Linked DNA regions of Saccharopolyspora erythraea NRRL 2338. The protein of the gene in region 2 interacts with the protein of the main gene of each other region in a pairwise test. Links are inferred from orthologs where the notes say so. Each region holds a gene or a part of one and is shown on either strand. Other genes may lie near its edges.

What was found.
Region 1: the proteins of thrS (region 2) and rplA interact in binary tests that used the Escherichia coli proteins (3 or more experiments, as listed by UniProt). The link is inferred for Saccharopolyspora erythraea NRRL 2338 from one-to-one orthologs.

The regions. Positions count from the first base shown.
Region 1 is NC_009142.1:7,681,375-7,689,927, forward strand. Bases 2,563-5,312 are described here. They hold rplA (50S ribosomal protein L1), read right to left. Parts: upstream 4,421-5,312; coding sequence 3,704-4,420; downstream 2,563-3,703. Other genes in these bases: SACE_RS33090 (hypothetical protein), read left to right, coding at 2,708-3,634; rplK (50S ribosomal protein L11), read right to left, coding at 4,505-4,939; nusG (transcription termination/antitermination protein NusG), read right to left, coding at 5,090-5,312. In the rest of the region: SACE_RS33075 (ABC transporter ATP-binding protein), read right to left, coding at 1-1,017; rplL (50S ribosomal protein L7/L12), read right to left, coding at 1,330-1,716; rplJ (50S ribosomal protein L10), read right to left, coding at 1,816-2,349; more of nusG, read right to left, coding at 5,313-5,941; preprotein translocase subunit SecE, read right to left, coding at 6,022-6,423; SACE_RS33120 (pyridoxal phosphate-dependent aminotransferase), read left to right, coding at 6,781-8,019; SACE_RS33125 (MaoC family dehydratase), read right to left, coding at 8,137-8,553. UniProt on the Escherichia coli protein: One of the primary rRNA binding proteins, it binds very close to the 3'-end of the 23S rRNA. Forms part of the L1 stalk. It is often not seen in high-resolution crystal structures, but can be seen in cryo_EM and 3D reconstruction models.
Region 2 is NC_009142.1:2,185,855-2,194,627, forward strand. What follows is about bases 3,148-6,117. They hold thrS (threonine--tRNA ligase), read left to right. Parts: upstream 3,148-3,605; coding sequence 3,606-5,630; downstream 5,631-6,117. Other genes in these bases: SACE_RS09815 (putative bifunctional diguanylate cyclase/phosphodiesterase), read left to right, coding at 3,148-3,451; SACE_RS09825 (HIT family protein), read left to right, coding at 5,627-6,117. Outside these bases: SACE_RS09805 (FAD-dependent oxidoreductase), read right to left, coding at 1-202; SACE_RS09810 (SAM-dependent methyltransferase), read left to right, coding at 533-1,342; more of SACE_RS09815, read left to right, coding at 1,358-3,147; more of SACE_RS09825, read left to right, coding at 6,118-6,202; SACE_RS09830 (SDR family oxidoreductase), read left to right, coding at 6,257-7,048; pgsA (phosphatidylinositol phosphate synthase), read left to right, coding at 7,141-7,749; SACE_RS09840 (elongation factor G-like protein EF-G2), read right to left, coding at 7,793-8,773. UniProt on the Escherichia coli protein: Catalyzes the attachment of threonine to tRNA(Thr) in a two-step reaction: L-threonine is first activated by ATP to form Thr-AMP and then transferred to the acceptor end of tRNA(Thr). The rate-limiting step is amino acid activation in the presence of tRNA.

The DNA.
Region 1 (8,553 bases), 5.5 Mb from region 2 along the record:
GGCGGCATCGGTGTCGGTGAGCGAGCCGTGCATCGACTCGGTGCGCGCGATGTCCTGCGGGTGGATCGTCTTCATGATCTCCTGCTGCGCGGCCGGGGCCAGCTTGCCGATGTCGCGCATCACCCGCGCCTGCCTGCGGCGCACCGCCGAGCGCTCCGGCAGGCCGGGCGAGACCTCCAGCTGCGGGATGATGTGCGGCACGCCCTTGTCGGCGCCGCGCAGCTCCGCCAGCTCGGCGGCCATCTGCCCGGCGTCCTTCTCCTCGCTCATGCCGATCGGGCCCTGCCTGCGGCCGTTGAGGAACTGCTCGACGACCGGCTCGGTCGAGGTCAGCAGCACCTCCCGCGGGCCGTACATGACGAGGTTGCGGCGGAACAGCATGCCGATGTTGTCCGGAACGGTCCGCGCGGTGCCGATGTCGTGGGTGACGATCAGGAACGTCGCGTCGATCTGGGCGTTGAGGTCGACGATGAGCTGGTTCAGGTACGCGGTGCGCACCGGGTCCAGACCGGAGTCGGGCTCGTCGAACAGGATGATCTCCGGGTCGAGCACCAGCGCCCTGGCCAGTCCGGCGCGCTTTCGCATACCGCCGGAAATCTCGCCGGGCAGCTTCTCCTCCGCCCCGAGGAGCCCGACCATCTCCATCTTCTCGAGAACGACCTCGCGGACCTGGGACTCGGACTTGCGGGTGTGCTCGCGAAGCGGGAACGCGATGTTGTCGAAGAGGTTCATGGAGCCGAACAGCGCACCGTCCTGGAACAGCACGCCGAACAGCTTGCGGATCTCGTAGAGCTGCGACTCCGAGCAGTCGCAGACGTCCACGCCGTTGATCAGGACCCGGCCCTGCTCCGGCTTGAGCAAACCGACGAGCGATTTCAGGAACACCGACTTGCCGGTGCCCGACGGTCCCAGCAGGACGCTGATCTCACCGGCCGGAAGCGTCAGCGTCACGTCCCGCCAGATGGTCTGGGAGCCGAACGACTTGGAGAGTCCGTCGACGACCACCTCGACGCCCATGAGCACCTCCGCATCTTCGTCGTCGCCGGGCGTTTCGCCCTCCCCGGACGGGGAGCCTGGCATACGTGATGCGCTTAACGAAGGTCGTTCGCATCACACCTGTGCAACGAGCGCGACCCGCGCAGGTTACTCACGAGTTGGGTTCCAATTCCAGACCCGCTTGATCAATAGATGATTTGTCCGGTCCCGGCGGGTCCGGCATTTCCCGGATTTGTCAGCGGCGCCAGGGTCCGCATCGTGGAAAAGCTCCGAGAACGCGAAAAGGGCGGACACCGGAGGGTGTCCGCCCTTTCACGCTGCGTCAGCGAGAAATCACTTGAGGGAGACCTTGGCGCCGGACTCCTCCAGCTTGGTCTTGGCCTCGTTGGCCTTCTCCTTGTCGACCTTCTCCAGGATCGGCTTCGGGGCGCCCTCGACCAGCTCCTTGGCCTCCTTCAGGCCCAGGCCGGAGACGATCTCGCGGACGACCTTGATGACCTGGATCTTCTTGTCACCGGCCGACTCCAGGACGACGTCGAACTCGTCCTGCTCCTCGGCGGCCGGGGCGGCGGCACCGGCGGCGGCCGGGGCGGCGGCGGCGACCGGGGCCGCGGCGGTGACGTCGAAGGTCTCCTCGAACTCCTTGAGGAAGCTCGACAGCTCCAGGAGGGTCATCTCCTTGAAGACGTCCAACAGCTCTTCGTTGCTCAGCTTCGCCATGGTGGCGTTCCTTTCACATCGGTGCCCGCGCACCCGCGAGCAGATCTTGGGTGGTGGTGCGGCCGAGGCACCCGGCGCTCACCTGGGTCCACAACGGACTCAGGAGGCGTCGGACTCGCCGCCCTCCCTCTTCTCCTGAAGGGCGGCGGCCAGACGCGCGGCCTTGGTCGCCGGAGCGGCGAACAGGGCGGCGGCCTGGTTCATCTTGGCCTTCATGGCCCCGGCGAGCTTGCCGAGGGTGACCTCGCGGGAGTCGAGGTCGGCGATCGACTCGACCTCGGAGACCGAGATCGGGCGGCCGTCCATGTAGCCGCCCTTGATCACCAGCGCCTTGTTGTCCTTGGCGAACTCCTTCAGCGCCTTCGCGGCGTCCACCGGCTCGCCCTCGATGAAGGCGATCGCGGTCGGGCCGACGAACAGCTCGTCCAGGCCCTCGACACCCGACTGCTCCGCGGCACGCTTGACCAGCGTGTTCTTCGCGACACGGTAGGTCGTGCCCTCACCGAGGGCCCGGCGCAGCTGAACCAGCTTCGCCATGGACAGCCCGCGGTACTCGGTCACGACCGCGGCGGTCGAGGTGTTGAACCGCTCCGCGATCTCGGTGACCGCGTCGACCTTGTCGGGCTTCGCCATGTCGCCTCCTCTCTAGTGCTTCGCGACTACAGAAGGCCCGGGCGACCGCCGCCAGCGACGGCGTCCGGACCGATCCACCTGTCGAAAAGCCCTGAGACGACAAAACGCCCCGGCGCAGCAAGCACGGGGCGTGAAAAACCATGGGCGCGCGGGCGCGCACTGATGTTGCCTCGTCCTCCTGCGCGGGCCGCCCGTGTCGCACGGGACCTTCGTTCCCCACGCCGGAGCGCGAAGAAGACCAGCGGTCTTGGGTGGAACCTCGACCAGCATACGGCACCGCGTCGTGAGGTCGTGCACGACCCCCGCTCACCTGGCCCGTTGATCGCCTGTGATGACCACGGGCGGCGGGCACGGCATCATGTGGTGCGTGGCCGACCCGAACGAGTCGCACGGCGACCGCCGCCCGCAGGACCCCGAAGACCACCTGCCCGACCGGAGCCGGGCGCCGGAGGTCGTCGACGCAGAGGTCGTCGAGGACGGCCCCGCGTCGAGCACCGGCGCCGCCCCGCCGTCCGACGACGAGCAGTTCCGCCAGTACCAGCAGTTCCTGGAGTTCCAGAAGTTCCAGGAATGGCAGCGCTCCCAGCAGGGCCTCGGGGGTGGCGCCGACCTCGCCGTCCCCACCCCGCCATCGGCGCCGGCGCAGGCGCCGCCCGCGCAACCGGTCCAGTGGCCCGACGCCCCGCAGGGCGGGCCCCCGGCGTGGCCGGAGACCAGCACCGCCCACCGCGGCACGGTGTGGTTCAGGCGCCTGCTGTGGCCCCTGCGCTTCAAGCTCGTCCGCCGCCTGATCTACCTGCTCGTCATCGTCATCGTGGCCTACAACCTCATCGGCGTGGTCCTCACCGACCTCTTCGGCGGCGGCCGCGACGACTCCCGCACCGGCACCGGCGGTGCCCCGCCCAACTCCTCCCCGATCACCTCGACGAATCCGGCCGACGCCGTGTCCGCGGTCTACAACTCCCTCCGGGAGAACCCGCCGTCCAAGGTGTGCGACCTGTTCAGCGACCAGGCCAAGGGCTATTTCGCGACCGTGCACCAAGCACCGGACTGCAACACCGCCGCGAACCGGCTCCACGAGCAGATCACCGCGCCCGCCTCGTACGCGGCTCCCGGCTTCGGGCCGGACGCGATCGAGGAGGTCAACGGCAAGGCGTCGGTGTACAGCTGCTTCATGCAGGTCACCGGGGGCCCCAAGCTCGGCAGCTTCGGCCTCACCCGCCAGCGCGACGGGGGCTGGATCATCTCGGGCTACGAGCTCGAGCCCGACCGGTGCCGGCGCTGACCCCTGAAATGCGACGAGGCGGGCCGCCCCTTCCGGGACGGCCCGCCTCCGCTGTCGCTGTGGAACCGCTCAGACCTGGGCGGGCTCGAGCAGGTTCCGGGTGCGGTTCGGGTCCACCGGGATGCCCGGACCCATCGTCGTGGTGAAGGTGACCTTCTTCAGGTAGCGGCCCTTCGAGGTCGACGGCTTGGCCCGCAGGATCTCGTCGAGCGCGGCCGCGTAGTTCTCCACCAGCTTGTCGGTGTCGAACGAGGCCTTGCCGATGACGATGTGCAGGTTGGCCTGCTTGTCGACCCGGAAGTTGATCTTACCGCCCTTGATGTCCGCGACCGCCTTGGTGACGTTCGGGGTGACGGTGCCGGTCTTCGGGTTCGGCATCAGGCCGCGCGGGCCCAGCACCCGGGCGATCTTGCCGACCTTGGCCATCTGGTCCGGGGTGGCGATCGCCGCGTCGAAATCGAGCCAGCCGCCCTGGATGCGCTCGATCAGGTCTTCGGAACCGACCGCGTCCGCCCCGGCGGCCTCGGCCTCGGCGGCCTTGTCACCAACGGCGAACACGATGACGCGGGCAGTCTTGCCAGTACCGTGCGGCAGGTTCACGGTGCCGCGGACCATCTGGTCGGCCTTGCGGGGGTCGACGCCCAGCCGCATGGCGACCTCGACGGTGGGGTCCATCTTGACCTTGGCGGTCTTCTTGGCGAGCTCGGCGGCCTCCAGCGGCGCGTACAACCGCGCCCTGTCGACCAGCTCGGCCGCCTGCTGATATGCCTTGCTGCGCTTAGCCATGTCTGTCCTTATCGCAATGGATCAGTTGTGGTTGGTCGGGCTGCGCTGGAGCCCTCCCACGCTGAAAGCCCTGAAGGGGCGTGCTCAGCCTTCGACGGTCAGGCCCATCGACCGGGCGGTGCCGGCGATGATCTTGGAGGCCTGGTCCAGGTCGTTGGCGTTGAGGTCGACCATCTTGGTCTGGGCGATCTCGCGGATCTGGTCCATCGAGACCTTGCCGACCTTGGTCTTGTGCGGCTCGCCGCTGCCCTTCTGCACACCGGCGGCCTTCAGCAGCAGCTTCGCGGCCGGCGGGGTCTTCAGCTTGAAGTCGAAGGAACGGTCTTCGAAAACGGAGATCTCGACCGGCACCACGTCGCCGCGCTGGCTCTCCGTGGCGGCGTTGTAGGCCTTGCAGAACTCCATGATGTTGACGCCGTGCTGACCCAGCGCCGGACCGACCGGCGGGGCCGGGTTGGCCTGGCCAGCCGAGATCTGCAGCTTGATGATCGCTGCGAGCTTCTTCTTCTTGGGCGGCATGTTCGCTTCCTTGGTCTTCTATCCGGTTGATCGGCCCGAACCACTGAGCCGAGATGCCGACGGGGCCCACGACTTGGCGACGTCGGCTCCCGCGGGAGGGTCCTGCCCGGGTCCTCCCACGGCCGCCGTGCTCCCCGCGCGGGGAGCCGGTCAGATCTTGGAAACCTGGTTGAACGACAGCTCGACCGGCGTCTCCCGGCCGAAGATCGACACCAGCACCTTGAGCTTCTGGGCGTCGGCGTTGACCTCGCTGATCGTCGCGGGCAGCGTCGCGAACGGCCCGTCCATGACGGTGATGGACTCGCCGACCTCGAAGTCGACCTCCACCGAGGGCTTGGCGGCGGCCGGCGCGGCCGCCTTCTTGCCCGCCTCCGGCTTGGCCTCCTTCTCGGCCCGCGGCGCGAGGAACTTCAGCACGTCGTCGATGCTCAGCGGCGACGGGTGCGAGGTCGCACCGATGAAGCCCGTGACACCCGGGGTGTTGCGGACCGCGCTCCAGGAAGCGTCGTTGAGCTCCATCCGGACCAGGATGTAGCCGGGGAGCACCTTGCGCTGGACCAGCTTGCGCTGCCCGTTCTTGATCTCGGTGACTTCCTCGGTCGGCACCTCGACCTGGAAGATGTAGTCCTCGACGTCGAGCGTCTGGGCCCGGGTCTCCAGGTTGGTCTTGACCTTGTTCTCGTAGCCCGCGTAGGAGTGCACGACGTACCACTCGCCGGGGGCGCGGCGCAGCGCGGCGCGCAGCTCCTCGACCGGGTCGGCCTCCTCGGCCTCCTCGTCGGTCTCCTCGGCCTCGGCCTCGTCACCGGACTCGTCGTCGGCGGCCTGCTCGTCAGCGGACTCCGCGGCCTCGCCCGCGCTGTCCTCGGCGGCCTGCTCGCCGGCGACCGCTTCGCCGGCGTCGGTGGTCTCGACAGCGTCGACCGAGTCAGCCGTCGAATCGGCGGCTGGCGCCTGCTCATCGGTGGGGCCGGTGAGTTCCTGACCCTCGTGGGAGGTCACAGTCGGTCTCGCTTCCTCTCGTGCATTGCGTGCCGGGTCGATGGCATCCGCCGCCCCACGCGGTGCGCGGCCGGAAGTGGTCAGCCGCCGAACAGCCAGTCCACGCCCTTGGCGAAGAGGATGTCCACGCCCGCGATGAACGCCACCATCACGCTGACGAACACCAGCACGACGAGCGTGTAGGTCACCAGCGCCTTGCGCGTCGGCCAGATGACCTTGCGCAGTTCGGCGACGACCTCGCGCAGGAAGCGTCCGATCTTCCGGAACGGCGAAACCCGACCCTGCCGGCCGTCCCGCGAGGGGGTCGGCCGACCCTTCGACTCAGTTGTGCGCGTGGAGCCGGCGTCGGCCGACTCCCCGGACCGCCCCTTTCGGGCGGCCGAGCGGGCGGAGGCGCGGCGTTCCCGCCGCGCCGCGGCGCTGGACGGTTGGGCAGCGTCTTCGCGCTGTCCGTCCCGCTCCTGCTCGCGGTCCTCGCTCACGCCCATCCTCCGCTCACCGTCGCATCGACGCAGGGGTGACAGGACTTGAACCTGCAACCTGCGGTTTTGGAGACCGCTGCTCTGCCAATTGAGCTACACCCCTTTGCGGCCCGCGTTCTCGACCGCAGTTCGGGACGCCCGGTACCCGACCCGCCACCCGGTCCGGTCGGCGGGTTTCGAAGGTGCCGTGGCATCCCAAGTTCAAAAGTGTACGGCACGAAGTCGACCAAGCTCCAACCGCACCCCCCGCGGGGTGTCGAGATCATCGGAGCCGGGCTCCCCCGAGCCGCCGGCACACCATACCCCGAGCTCCCGCACCCGTGTCGCGCACCACAGCTCATCTGCAAGGATGCTGCTATGGCCGCACCTGAGACGCAGTCCGAGAACAACACCGGGAAGCCGCGGATCTCCGCGCGAGTCGGAGGGATCGCCGAGTCGGCGACCCTCGCCGTCGACGCCAAGGCCAAGGCGCTCAAGGCCGCCGGGCGTCCGGTGATCGGCTTCGGCGCCGGCGAGCCCGACTTCCCCACCCCGAAGCCGATCGTGGACGTCGCCGCGGCGGCGTGCGCCGACCCGCGCAACCACCGCTACAGCCCGGCCTCCGGGCTGCCGGAGCTGCGCGAGGCGATCGCCGCCAAGACCAAGCGCGACTCCCAGTACGAGGTCGAGCCGAGCCAGGTCCTGGTGACCAACGGCGGCAAGCAGGCCGTCTACCAGTCGTTCGCCGCGCTGCTGGACCCGGGCGACGAGGTCCTGCTGCCCGCGCCGTACTGGACGACCTACCCCGAGGCGATCGCGCTGGCCGGCGGTGTCCCGGTGGTCGTGGGCACCGACGAGTCGACCGGCTACCTGGCGAGCGTCGAGCAGCTGGAGGCCGCCCGCACGCCGCGCACGAAGGTCCTGCTGTTCAACTCGCCCTCGAACCCGACCGGCGCGGTCTACCCACCGGAGCAGGTCGAGGCGATCGGCCGCTGGGCCGTCGAGCACGGGATCTGGGTGATCACCGACGAGATCTACGAGCACCTGGTCTACGGCGGCGCCGAGCACGTCTCGATGCCCGCGGTGGTGCCCGAGCTCGCCGACACCTGCGTCGTGCTCAACGGGGTCGCCAAGACCTACGCGATGACCGGATGGCGGGTCGGCTGGATGATCGGCCCGGCCGACGTCATCAAGGCCGCGACGAACCTGCAGTCGCACCTGTCGTCGAACGTCTCCAACGTCTCGCAGCGGGCGGCCCTGGAGGCCGTCAGCGGCTCGCTCGACGCGGTCGATGCGATGCGGGAGGCGTTCGACCGGCGGCGGCGCAAGATCGTGGAGCTGCTGTCGGCGATCCCGGGAGTGAGCTGCCCGGAGCCGCAGGGCGCCTTCTACGCGTACCCGTCGGTGAAGGAGCTGCTGGGCAGGGAGATCCGGGGCTCGCGTCCGCAGACCAGCGTGGAGCTGGCCGCGCTGGTGCTGGAGCACGCCGAGGTGGCGGTCGTGCCCGGTGAGGCGTTCGGCACGCCCGGCTACTTCCGGCTGTCCTACGCGCTGGGCGACGACGACCTGGCCGAGGGCGTCCGCCGGATGGGCGACCTGCTGCGCGAGGCGAAGTAGGGAATCACGAACCGCGAGAACCGTGGGCCGTCCGGACTTCCCGGGCGGCCCACGGCCGTTTCCGGCCTCGGTGCGGCGACCCGGCCACGGCGCCGCCAGGACGGGCGCTGCCGGGTCTCAGTCCTGCGCCAGGCGGACCACCGCGCTGGCGCCGCCCAGGACGCCCTGGCCCGCGCTGCGGGCCGTGATGCTGACCTTCACCGTGCCGTCGTCGTTCTTGGCCGCGACCTTGCCGGACAGCTCGACCAGCGCGCCCTCGCCGTCGTCGGGCACGACGACCGGGCGGGTGAAGCGGACGCTGTAGTTGGCGATCGCGCCCGGGTCGCCGGTCCACTCGGTGACCAGCCGGCCCGCCAGCGCCATGGTGAGCATGCCGTGCGCGATCACGTCCGGCAGCCCGACCTCGGTGGCGAAGCGCTCGTTCCAGTGGATCGGGTTGAAGTCCCCGGAGGCCCCGGCGTAGCGCACCAGGTCGGCGCGGGTGACGGGGACGTTGAGCTCCGGCAGCAGGTCGCCCTTGGAGACCTCGGACAT
Region 2 (8,773 bases):
CCATCACCCGGTGCAGGGCGTTGACGATGCCCTTGATGCGCGGGTGGTCGGGCGCGACGCCGTAGCGGATCAGCCCGTAGGGCGCGGGCATCCGGTCCAGCAGGTCGATGTCCACCGGGGTCTCGGACTTGGTCAGGATGTCGGCGGCGTAGACGCCGGCGGGCCCTGCCCCGACGATGGCCACTCGCAGTGCGCGGGTCATCTGATCTTCCTCCTGCTTCCCCAGCCCTCGCATGGCCGCGGATCGAACGCTCTGCCGGCCCGTCGTTGAGCCGTGGTCTGACACTGGATCACTTCCATGTTAGGCATGCCTTACCAGCGATCCCGACATGCGGACGGTGACAATGCTCATAGCCGCCCCTCGGGCGGGGAGACGCGGAAGTGTCGGCGAGATCGTAAGCACATTCGGTACGTGACCGACTTCGGGCTGTGACACTAGGATGCGGATGATCATCCACCCGATGTGCTGACAACCGGGTAGTGCGATGGGTGATCGCCGGCCCGGGATACCGCCGAACGAGGGGATCCAGCGATGGAGTCGCGGCCGAACTGGCTGCCCAAGGGCGTCGACCTGGAAGTGCCCAGCGCCGCCCGCTGCTACGACTACTATTTGGGAGGAGCGCACAACTTCGCGGTGGACCGCGAGCTCGCCCGCAACGTCGAGGCGGCGGTGCCCAACGTCCGCGACCTCGCCCAGAACAACCGGGCCTTCCTGCGCCGGGTGGTGCGCTACCTGCTCGACAAGGGCGTGCGGCAGTTCCTCGACATCGGCTCGGGCATCCCGACCGCGGGCAACGTCCACGAGATCGCCCAGCAGGTCGACCCCGGCGCGCGCGTGGTCTACGTCGACAACGAACCCGTCGCCGTCGCCCACGCCGAGACCATCCTGGACGGCAACGACAACGCCGAGGTCGTGCACGCCGACGTGGCCGACGTCCCCGGCGTGCTGGACTCGCCGCAGGTGCGGCGGCTGCTCGACTTCGACCAGCCGGTGGGCGTGCTGATGATCGCGCTGCTGCACTTCGTGCCGGACTCCAAGCGCCCGCAGGAGATCATCGGCGCCTACCACGACCGGATGGCACCGGGCAGCTACCTCGGCGTGTCGCACGCGACCTGCGACCACCACCCCGAGAGTCTGCGAAGCATCATCGACCTGTACAAGAACAGCAGCAATCCCGTGGTCTCCCGCACCCGTCAGGAGGTGGTCGATCTGATGTCGCGGTTCGAACTCGTCGAACCCGGCGTGGTGTACGTGCCTTCCTGGCACCCCGACACCGACGAGGACGTGTGGGAGGAGCCGGAGCGGTCGATCGTCTACGGGGTCCTGGGGCGAAAGATCTAGATGCGGCCTGCCGGGATGTCCGGACCGCACCGCGCCGAGCTGGCCAAGCGGTGGACCCGGGAGATCATCAACACCAGCTACGTGCCGATGGCGCGCCAGGACCTGGAGGCGTTCCTGGCCGACCGGCTCGACGAGCTGGCCACCGCCATGACCGGCGGTGACGCCTCCGCCGACCTCGCGGCAGGCGTCGGCGAGCGGATGGTCGGGATCCACCTGACCAACACCACCGCCGTCGCCCGCACGCTGCGCCTGCTGGCCGCCGAGCTCCCGCGCCTGGTGGCCGAGGCCGAGCCGGGCCGCATCAACGCGGTCCTCGGCGCGCTGGGCGCGGGGTACGCGCGGCGGCTGCGCGAGCGGACGCTGGCCGAGCAGGAGGTCATCAAGCAGGCGGTGCTGCGCGCCAGGGACGCCGCCGAGGAGGCGCTGCGCGCCAGCGAGGCCAGGTCGCGGGCGGTGTTCGTCTCCTCCGCGCTGGGCATCGCCATCGCCGGGCTCGACGGCACCATCGACGAGGTCAACCCGTCGATGGAGCAGATCTTCGACGGCGTCGGCACGCAGTTGGTCGGCGGCACGCTGTTCGACCTCGTCGACGAGGACTGGCTGGCCGACCTGCGCACCGCGGACGCCGAGCTGGCCGCCGGCGAGACCGAGCGCTTCCAGCGCGACCTGCGCTACACCCGCCCCGACGGCGCGCACATCTGGACCCAGCTCTCGGCGTCGCTGGTCCGAGACGCCCGCGGCGAGCCCGGCTACCAGATCCTGCTCTACGAGGACATCACCGAGCGGCACATGCTGCAGGAGCAGTTCCGCAGGCAGGCCACCCACGACCCGCTGACCGGGCTGGCCAACCGCACGCTGCTCAAGACCCGGCTGGACTCCGCGCTCGAACAGACCTACCCGGGCAGGCGGGTCGGGCTGTGCTACTTCGACCTCGACGGCTTCAAGGCGGTCAACGACAGCCTCGGCCACCCCATCGGCGACGACCTGCTGCGCGCCATCGCCCACCGCATCCAGACCGTCACCGGGCAGGAGGGCATGCTGACCGCCCGGATGGGCGGCGACGAGTTCGTCGTGCTCACCCCGGACTCTCAGGGCACCGCGGGCCAGCTCGAGCTGGTCGAGCGGATGCTCGCCGAGATCACCCGGCCCGTGCACATCGGCGGCCACGAGCTGACCGCCTCGGCCAGCGTCGGCGTTGTCGAGCGCGAGGTCGCCGGTACCAGTCCGGACGAGCTGCTGCGCGACGCCGACATCACGCTCTACCGGGCCAAGGCCGCCGGACGCGACCAGTGGACGCTGTTCGACCCCGAGCGCAACGCCGACGCCCGCATGCGCTTCAAGCTCTCCGCGGCCATGCCCGCCGCGTTGCAGCAGAACGACCTGTTCGTCGAGTACGAGCCGATCGTGTGGCTGGAGACCGGCGCGGTGGTCGGCGTCGACGCCCGGCTGCGCTGGGACCACGCCGAGCTCGGCGAGCTCGGCGAGGAGATCTTCGTGGGGCTCGCCGAGGAGACCGGGATGATCGCCCGGCTGGGCAGCTGGATGCTGGAGCGGGTGTGCGAGCACGCGCTGGCGTGGGTGCGGCGGTTCGGCCAGGCGGCCCCGGTCGCCGGGGTCAACCTCTCCGAGCGGCACTTCCGCGACCCCGAGCTCGTCGGCGACCTGCAGCGCATCCTGCGCACCTCCGGGCTGCCGCCGCGCCACCTGGCGCTGGGCGTGCCCGAGTCGGCGCTGTTCGACCACGGCGGTGACCCGCTCGACGCGCTCGAGATCCTCGCCGAAATGGGCGTGCGGCCGGCCATCTACGACTTCGGCCGCGACCACGCCCTCGTCCCGCGGCTGCGCCCGCTGCCGCTGAATGCGGTCCAGATCACCGGCGAGTACCTGGACAGCTTCGCCGAACCCGGCGGGCCCGACCCGCTCGACGAGCACCTGGTGTTCAGCCTGGTGGAGTCGGCCAGGCTGCTTCGGCTGCCGGTGGTGGCGCGCGGCGTGCACACCGACGAGCAGGCCAAGCGGCTCCAGCGGCTGGGCGTGCGCGGCGTGCAGGGCCCCTACACCGGCGGCCCCGCCTCGGCCGGTGAGATCGCCGGGATGATCGGCCGCTGACCGGAGCTGGCGCGAACGCGCTGGCGACCGGCCGATAGCATCGATGTGCGAAGCGTGTCCGCCGTGCCGGGGTCGCCGGCCCCAGTACCCAGGAACCAGTCATTTGGGAGTAACCGTGTCCGTTCAGCCTTCTGCCGCCCAGCAAGCTCCCCGGGTGAAGGTTCCGGCGGGCACAACTGCCGGTGAGGCGGTGCTCGAGGCGGGGCTGCCGTCGAAGGGGGCCGACGCCGTCGTCGTGGTCCGCGACCACGAGGGCGCGCTGCGCGACCTGTCCTGGGCCCCGGAGTCCGACGTCGAGGTGGAGGCCGTCGCGGCCTGCACCGAGGAGGGCCGCAGCGTCATCCGGCACTCCGCCGCGCACGTGCTGGCCCAGGCCGTCCAGCAGCTGCACGCCGAGGCCAAGCTGGGCATCGGCCCGCCGGTCCGCGACGGGTTCTACTACGACTTCGACGTCGAGCACCCGTTCACCCCGGAGGACCTGCAGGCGCTGGAGAAGCGCATGAAGCAGATCATCAAGTCCGGGCAGAAGTTCTCCCGCCGCAGGCTGGACTCCGTGGAGGCCGCCCGCGAGGAGCTGGCGGGCGAGCCCTACAAGCTGGAGCTGGTCGACCTCAAGTCCGGCAGCGACGAGGTCGACACCAGCGAGGTCATGGAGGTCGGCGGCGGCGATCTGACCGTCTACGACAACGTCGACCGCCACGGCGAGGTCGTCTGGGGCGACCTGTGCCGGGGCCCGCACGTGCCGCACACCCGCTACATCCCGGCGTTCAAGCTGATGCGGGTGGCCGCCGCCTACTGGCGCGGCGACCAGAGCAACCAGCAGCTCCAGCGCGTCTACGGCACCGCGTGGGAGTCCAAGGAGAAGCTCGACGAGCACCTCGAGCTGCTGGCCGAGGCCGAGCGCCGCGACCACCGCCGCCTCGGCTCGGAGCTGGACCTGTTCTCCTTCCCCGACGAGATCGGCTCCGGGCTGCCGGTGTTCCACCCCAAGGGCGGGATCATCCGCAAGGAGATGGAGGACTACTCGCGGCGGCGGCACGAGCAGGCCGGCTACGAGTTCGTCTACAGCCCGCACATCACCAAGGACGCGCTGTTCAAGACCTCCGGCCACCTGAGCTGGTACAAGGACGGCATGTTCCCGGCGATGCACCTCGACGAGGAGCGCGACGAGGACGGCGAGGTCCGCAAGCCCGGGCAGGACTACTACCTCAAGCCGATGAACTGCCCGTTCCACAACCTGATCTACCGCTCCCGCGGGCGCTCCTACCGCGAGCTGCCGCTGCGGCTGTTCGAGTTCGGCTCGGTCTACCGCTACGAGAAGTCCGGCGTGGTGCACGGCCTGACCCGCGTGCGCGGCATGACGCAGGACGACGCGCACATCTACTGCACCCCGGAACAGCTGCAGGACGAGCTGAAGTCGCTGCTGAACTTCGTGCTCAACCTGCTGCGCGACTTCGGCCTGGACGACTTCTACCTCGAGCTGTCCACCCGCAACGAGGAGAAGTACGTCGGCGACGACGAGAGCTGGCGGGTGGCCACCGAGGCGCTGCGCGAGGCGGCCGAGTCCTCCGGCCTGGAGCTGGTGCCCGACCCGGGCGGCGCGGCCTTCTACGGCCCGAAGATCTCGGTGCAGGCCAAGGACGCGCTGGGCCGCACCTGGCAGATGTCGACCATCCAGGTCGACTACCACCTGCCGGACCGCTTCGAGCTGGAGTACACCTCCTCCGACGGCTCCCGGCAGCGGCCGATCAAGATTCACCGGGCGCTGTTCGGCTCCATCGAGCGGTTCTTCGGCGTGCTGACCGAGCACTACGCGGGTGCGTTCCCGGCGTGGCTGGCGCCGGTGCAGGTGGTCGGCATCCCGATCGCCGACGAGCACCTGGACCACCTGGACCGGGTGGCCAAGGCGTTGCGCGCCAAGGGGATCCGCGTCGAGGTCGACGCCAGCGACGACCGGATGCAGAAGAAGATCCGCAACCACACCACGCAGAAGGTGCCGTTCCTGCTGCTGGCGGGCGGCAAGGACGTCGAGGCCGACGCGGTCTCGTTCCGCTTCCGCGACGGCACCCAGATCAACGGGGTGCCGGTGGACACCGCGGTCGCGGCGCTGGCCCACTGGGTCGAGCGCCGGGAGAACTCCTCGCCGACCGCGGAGACCTTCCAGGCGGAGCTGGCGTGAACGGTCGGCCCGGCCCGGAGGACGTGGAACTGGTCGAGCAGCCGGGTCTCGGCGTTCCGGACGCGCTCCAGCGGCTTTGGACCCCGCACCGGATGGCCTACATCCAGGGCGAGAACAAGCCGGAGAGCGACGAGAGCGACGGCTGCCCGTTCTGCAGGCTGCTCGAATCCGGGCTGCCCGACGACGAGACGCTGATCGTCGCGCGTGACGACGTCGTGTTCGCGATCCTCAACCTGTACCCGTACAACCCGGGGCACCTGATGGTCCTGCCGTACCGGCACGTCGCCGACTACACGGACCTGACGGCCGAGGAGACCGTCGCGGTCGCCGAGTACACCCAGCGCGCCATGCGGGTGATCCGCCGGGTCTCGGCTCCGCACGGGTTCAACATCGGGCTGAACCAGGGGCCGGTCGCCGGCGCGGGCATCGCCGCGCACCTGCACCAGCACGTCGTGCCGCGCTGGGGCGGCGACTCGAACTTCATGCCGGTCATCGGCCACACCAAGGTGCTGCCGCAGCTGCTGGGCGAGACCCGCAAGCTGCTCGCCGACGCCTGGCGCGAGCTCGGCTGAGGCCGGCCCGAAGGCCGGCTGTCACGCCTCGGCGAGCTGTCTCGTCAGGACGGTGTGACCGATGAGTTCAAGCGCGGCAAGCGTGTTCTGGTGACCGGTGCGACCGGCGTGCTGGGGAGTGCCCTGACCCCTCGGCTGGTCGAGGCGGGCTTCGAGGTGCGTGCGGCGAGCCGCGGGGCGCGGCAGGCGCGGGGGCCGGTCGAGTGGGTGGTCGCCGACATCGCCACCGGTGCCGGGCTCGACGGGGCCCTCGCCGGGGTGGACACCGTCCTGCACCTCGCGGCGGCTCCCTACCGGGGCCGCTACACCCGGCAGGTGGACCTGGAAGGAACCCGGCGGCTCGCGGATGCCGCCGCCCGCGCCGGTGTCGAGCACCTGGTCTACCCGTCGATCGTGGGCATCGACCACGTGCCCTGGGGCTACTTCAGGACCAAGGTCGCCGCGGAGGAGGCGCTCGCCGCGAGCGCGGTGCCGTGGTCGATCGTGCGGATCACCCAGTTCCACGACTTCGTGGACCGGGCGTTCACCGCGATGGCCCGGCTGGGCGTCCTGGTCGCAGACCGCGGTGTCCCCGTCCAGCCGGTCGACCCGCGGGACGCGGCCGACCGGCTCGTCGAGCAGGCGGGACGGGCCGCGTCCCGCGCCGTGGAGGTTTTCGGCGGCCCGCAGGTGCTGTCGTTCGACGAGGCGGCCCGGTGCTGGCTGGAGGGGGGCGGCCGGCGCCGTCCGGTCCTGCCGCTGCGCATCCCCGGCGAGCTGGGCCGGGCGTTCCGGGCGGGACACCTGACCACCGGGCCGGGTGGCCGGACCACTTGGAGGGAATTCCTGCACGAGAACCGCGGTTGACCGCCCGCCTTCGGCGTGCGCGGTGATCAGGACGGCTACTCTGCACGGAGTAGGCGGCAACCACGGTGCACAGGCGGTTAGAGCTTCCGGCAATGCTGAACATCTTCGCGCGAGCCTCGCTGTCGCGGCTGACCGATCCGGTCGGCACGGCCATGGTCCGGCTCGGCCTCACCCCGAACGCGGTGACCGTGACCGGCGCGGTCGCCGCGTCGGCCTCCGCGCTGTGGTTCTTCCCCCGCGGCGAGCTGTTCGTCGGTAGCGCCGTGGTCACGGTGTTCCTGCTGTTCGACGTCCTCGACGGGGCGATGGCCCGCGCGGGCGGCAAGGCGTCGAGCTTCGGCGGGGTGCTCGACGCCAGCTGCGACCGCATCGTCGACGGCGCGCTGTTCGCCGCGCTGGTGTGGTGGGCCCTGGTGGTCGACGGCAACACCACCCGCGGCGCGGCGCTGCTGATCTGCCTGGTGGGCGCGCAGGTGATCTCCTACGTCAAGGCGCGCGCGGAGGCCAACGGGCTGCACGCCGACGGGGGGCTGGCCGAGCGGGCGGAGCGGTTCATCGTGGTGCTGGTCGGCACCGGGCTGCACGGCCTCGGCGTGCCCGTCGTCCTCGACGTCGCGCTGTGGCTGCTGGTGGCACTGTCGCTGGCCACGATCGCGCAGCGCCTGCACGCGGTGCACGTCAGCGCCGAGCAGCGGCCGTGAGGACGGCTCCGGACGCCGGTCGCCGACGCCCGGAGCGGGGGCCTCACTTCTTGCCCGCCAGGGCCTCCGGCATCTGGTCGTAGCGCTCGAACTGCCTGGTGAACCGGGCGCTGCCGGAGCTCAGCGACCGCACGTTGATGGCGTAGCGGGTGAGCTCGCTGGCGGGCACGTGGGCCCGCACGACCGTCCACCCGGCGTCCTCCGGCTCGGTCCCGACGACCTTGCCCCGGCGTCCCGACAGGTCGCCCAGCACCGCCCCGAGGTGCTCGTCGGGGATGTGCACCTCGATCTCGTCCAGCGGTTCGAGGGTGACCAGCCCGGCCTGCTCGGCCGCGGCCTTGAGCGCGAGCGCGCCCGCGGTCTGGAACGCCGCGTCGGAGGAGTCGACGCTGTGGGCCTTGCCGTCGACCAGCGTGATCCGCAGGTCCACCAGCGGCTGGCCCTCCTCGATGCCCCTCTCGATCTGGTGGCGTACGCCCTTCTCCACGCTCGGGATGAACTGGCGCGGGATCGCCCCGCCGACCACCTTGTCCACGAACTCCACGCCGGACCCGCGCGGCAGCGGCTCCACCTCGATGTCGCACACCGCGTACTGGCCGTGCCCGCCGGACTGCTTGACGTGGCGGCCGTGGCCCTTGGCCGACTGGGCGAAGGTCTGGCGCAGCGCGACTCGCACCGGCTCGGTGTCGATCTCCGCGCCGCCCTCGCGCAGCCGCTGCAGCACGACCTCGGCGTGCGCCTCGCCCATGCACCACAGCACGAGCTGGTGGGTCTCGCTGGCGCGTTCGAGCCGCAGGCTCGGGTCCGCGGCGATGAGCCGGTTGAGGTTGCGCGCCAGGGCGTCCTCGTCGCTGCGGGTGTGCGCGGTGACCGCGATCGGCAGCAGCGGCTCGGGCATCGGCCACGGCGTGAGCAGCAGCGGGTCGCTCGGGTCGGACAGGGTGTCGCCGGTCTCGGCGGAACCGATCTTGGTCAGCGCGCAGAGGTCGCCCGCGACGCAGTGCGAGACCTCCCGCAGGTTCTG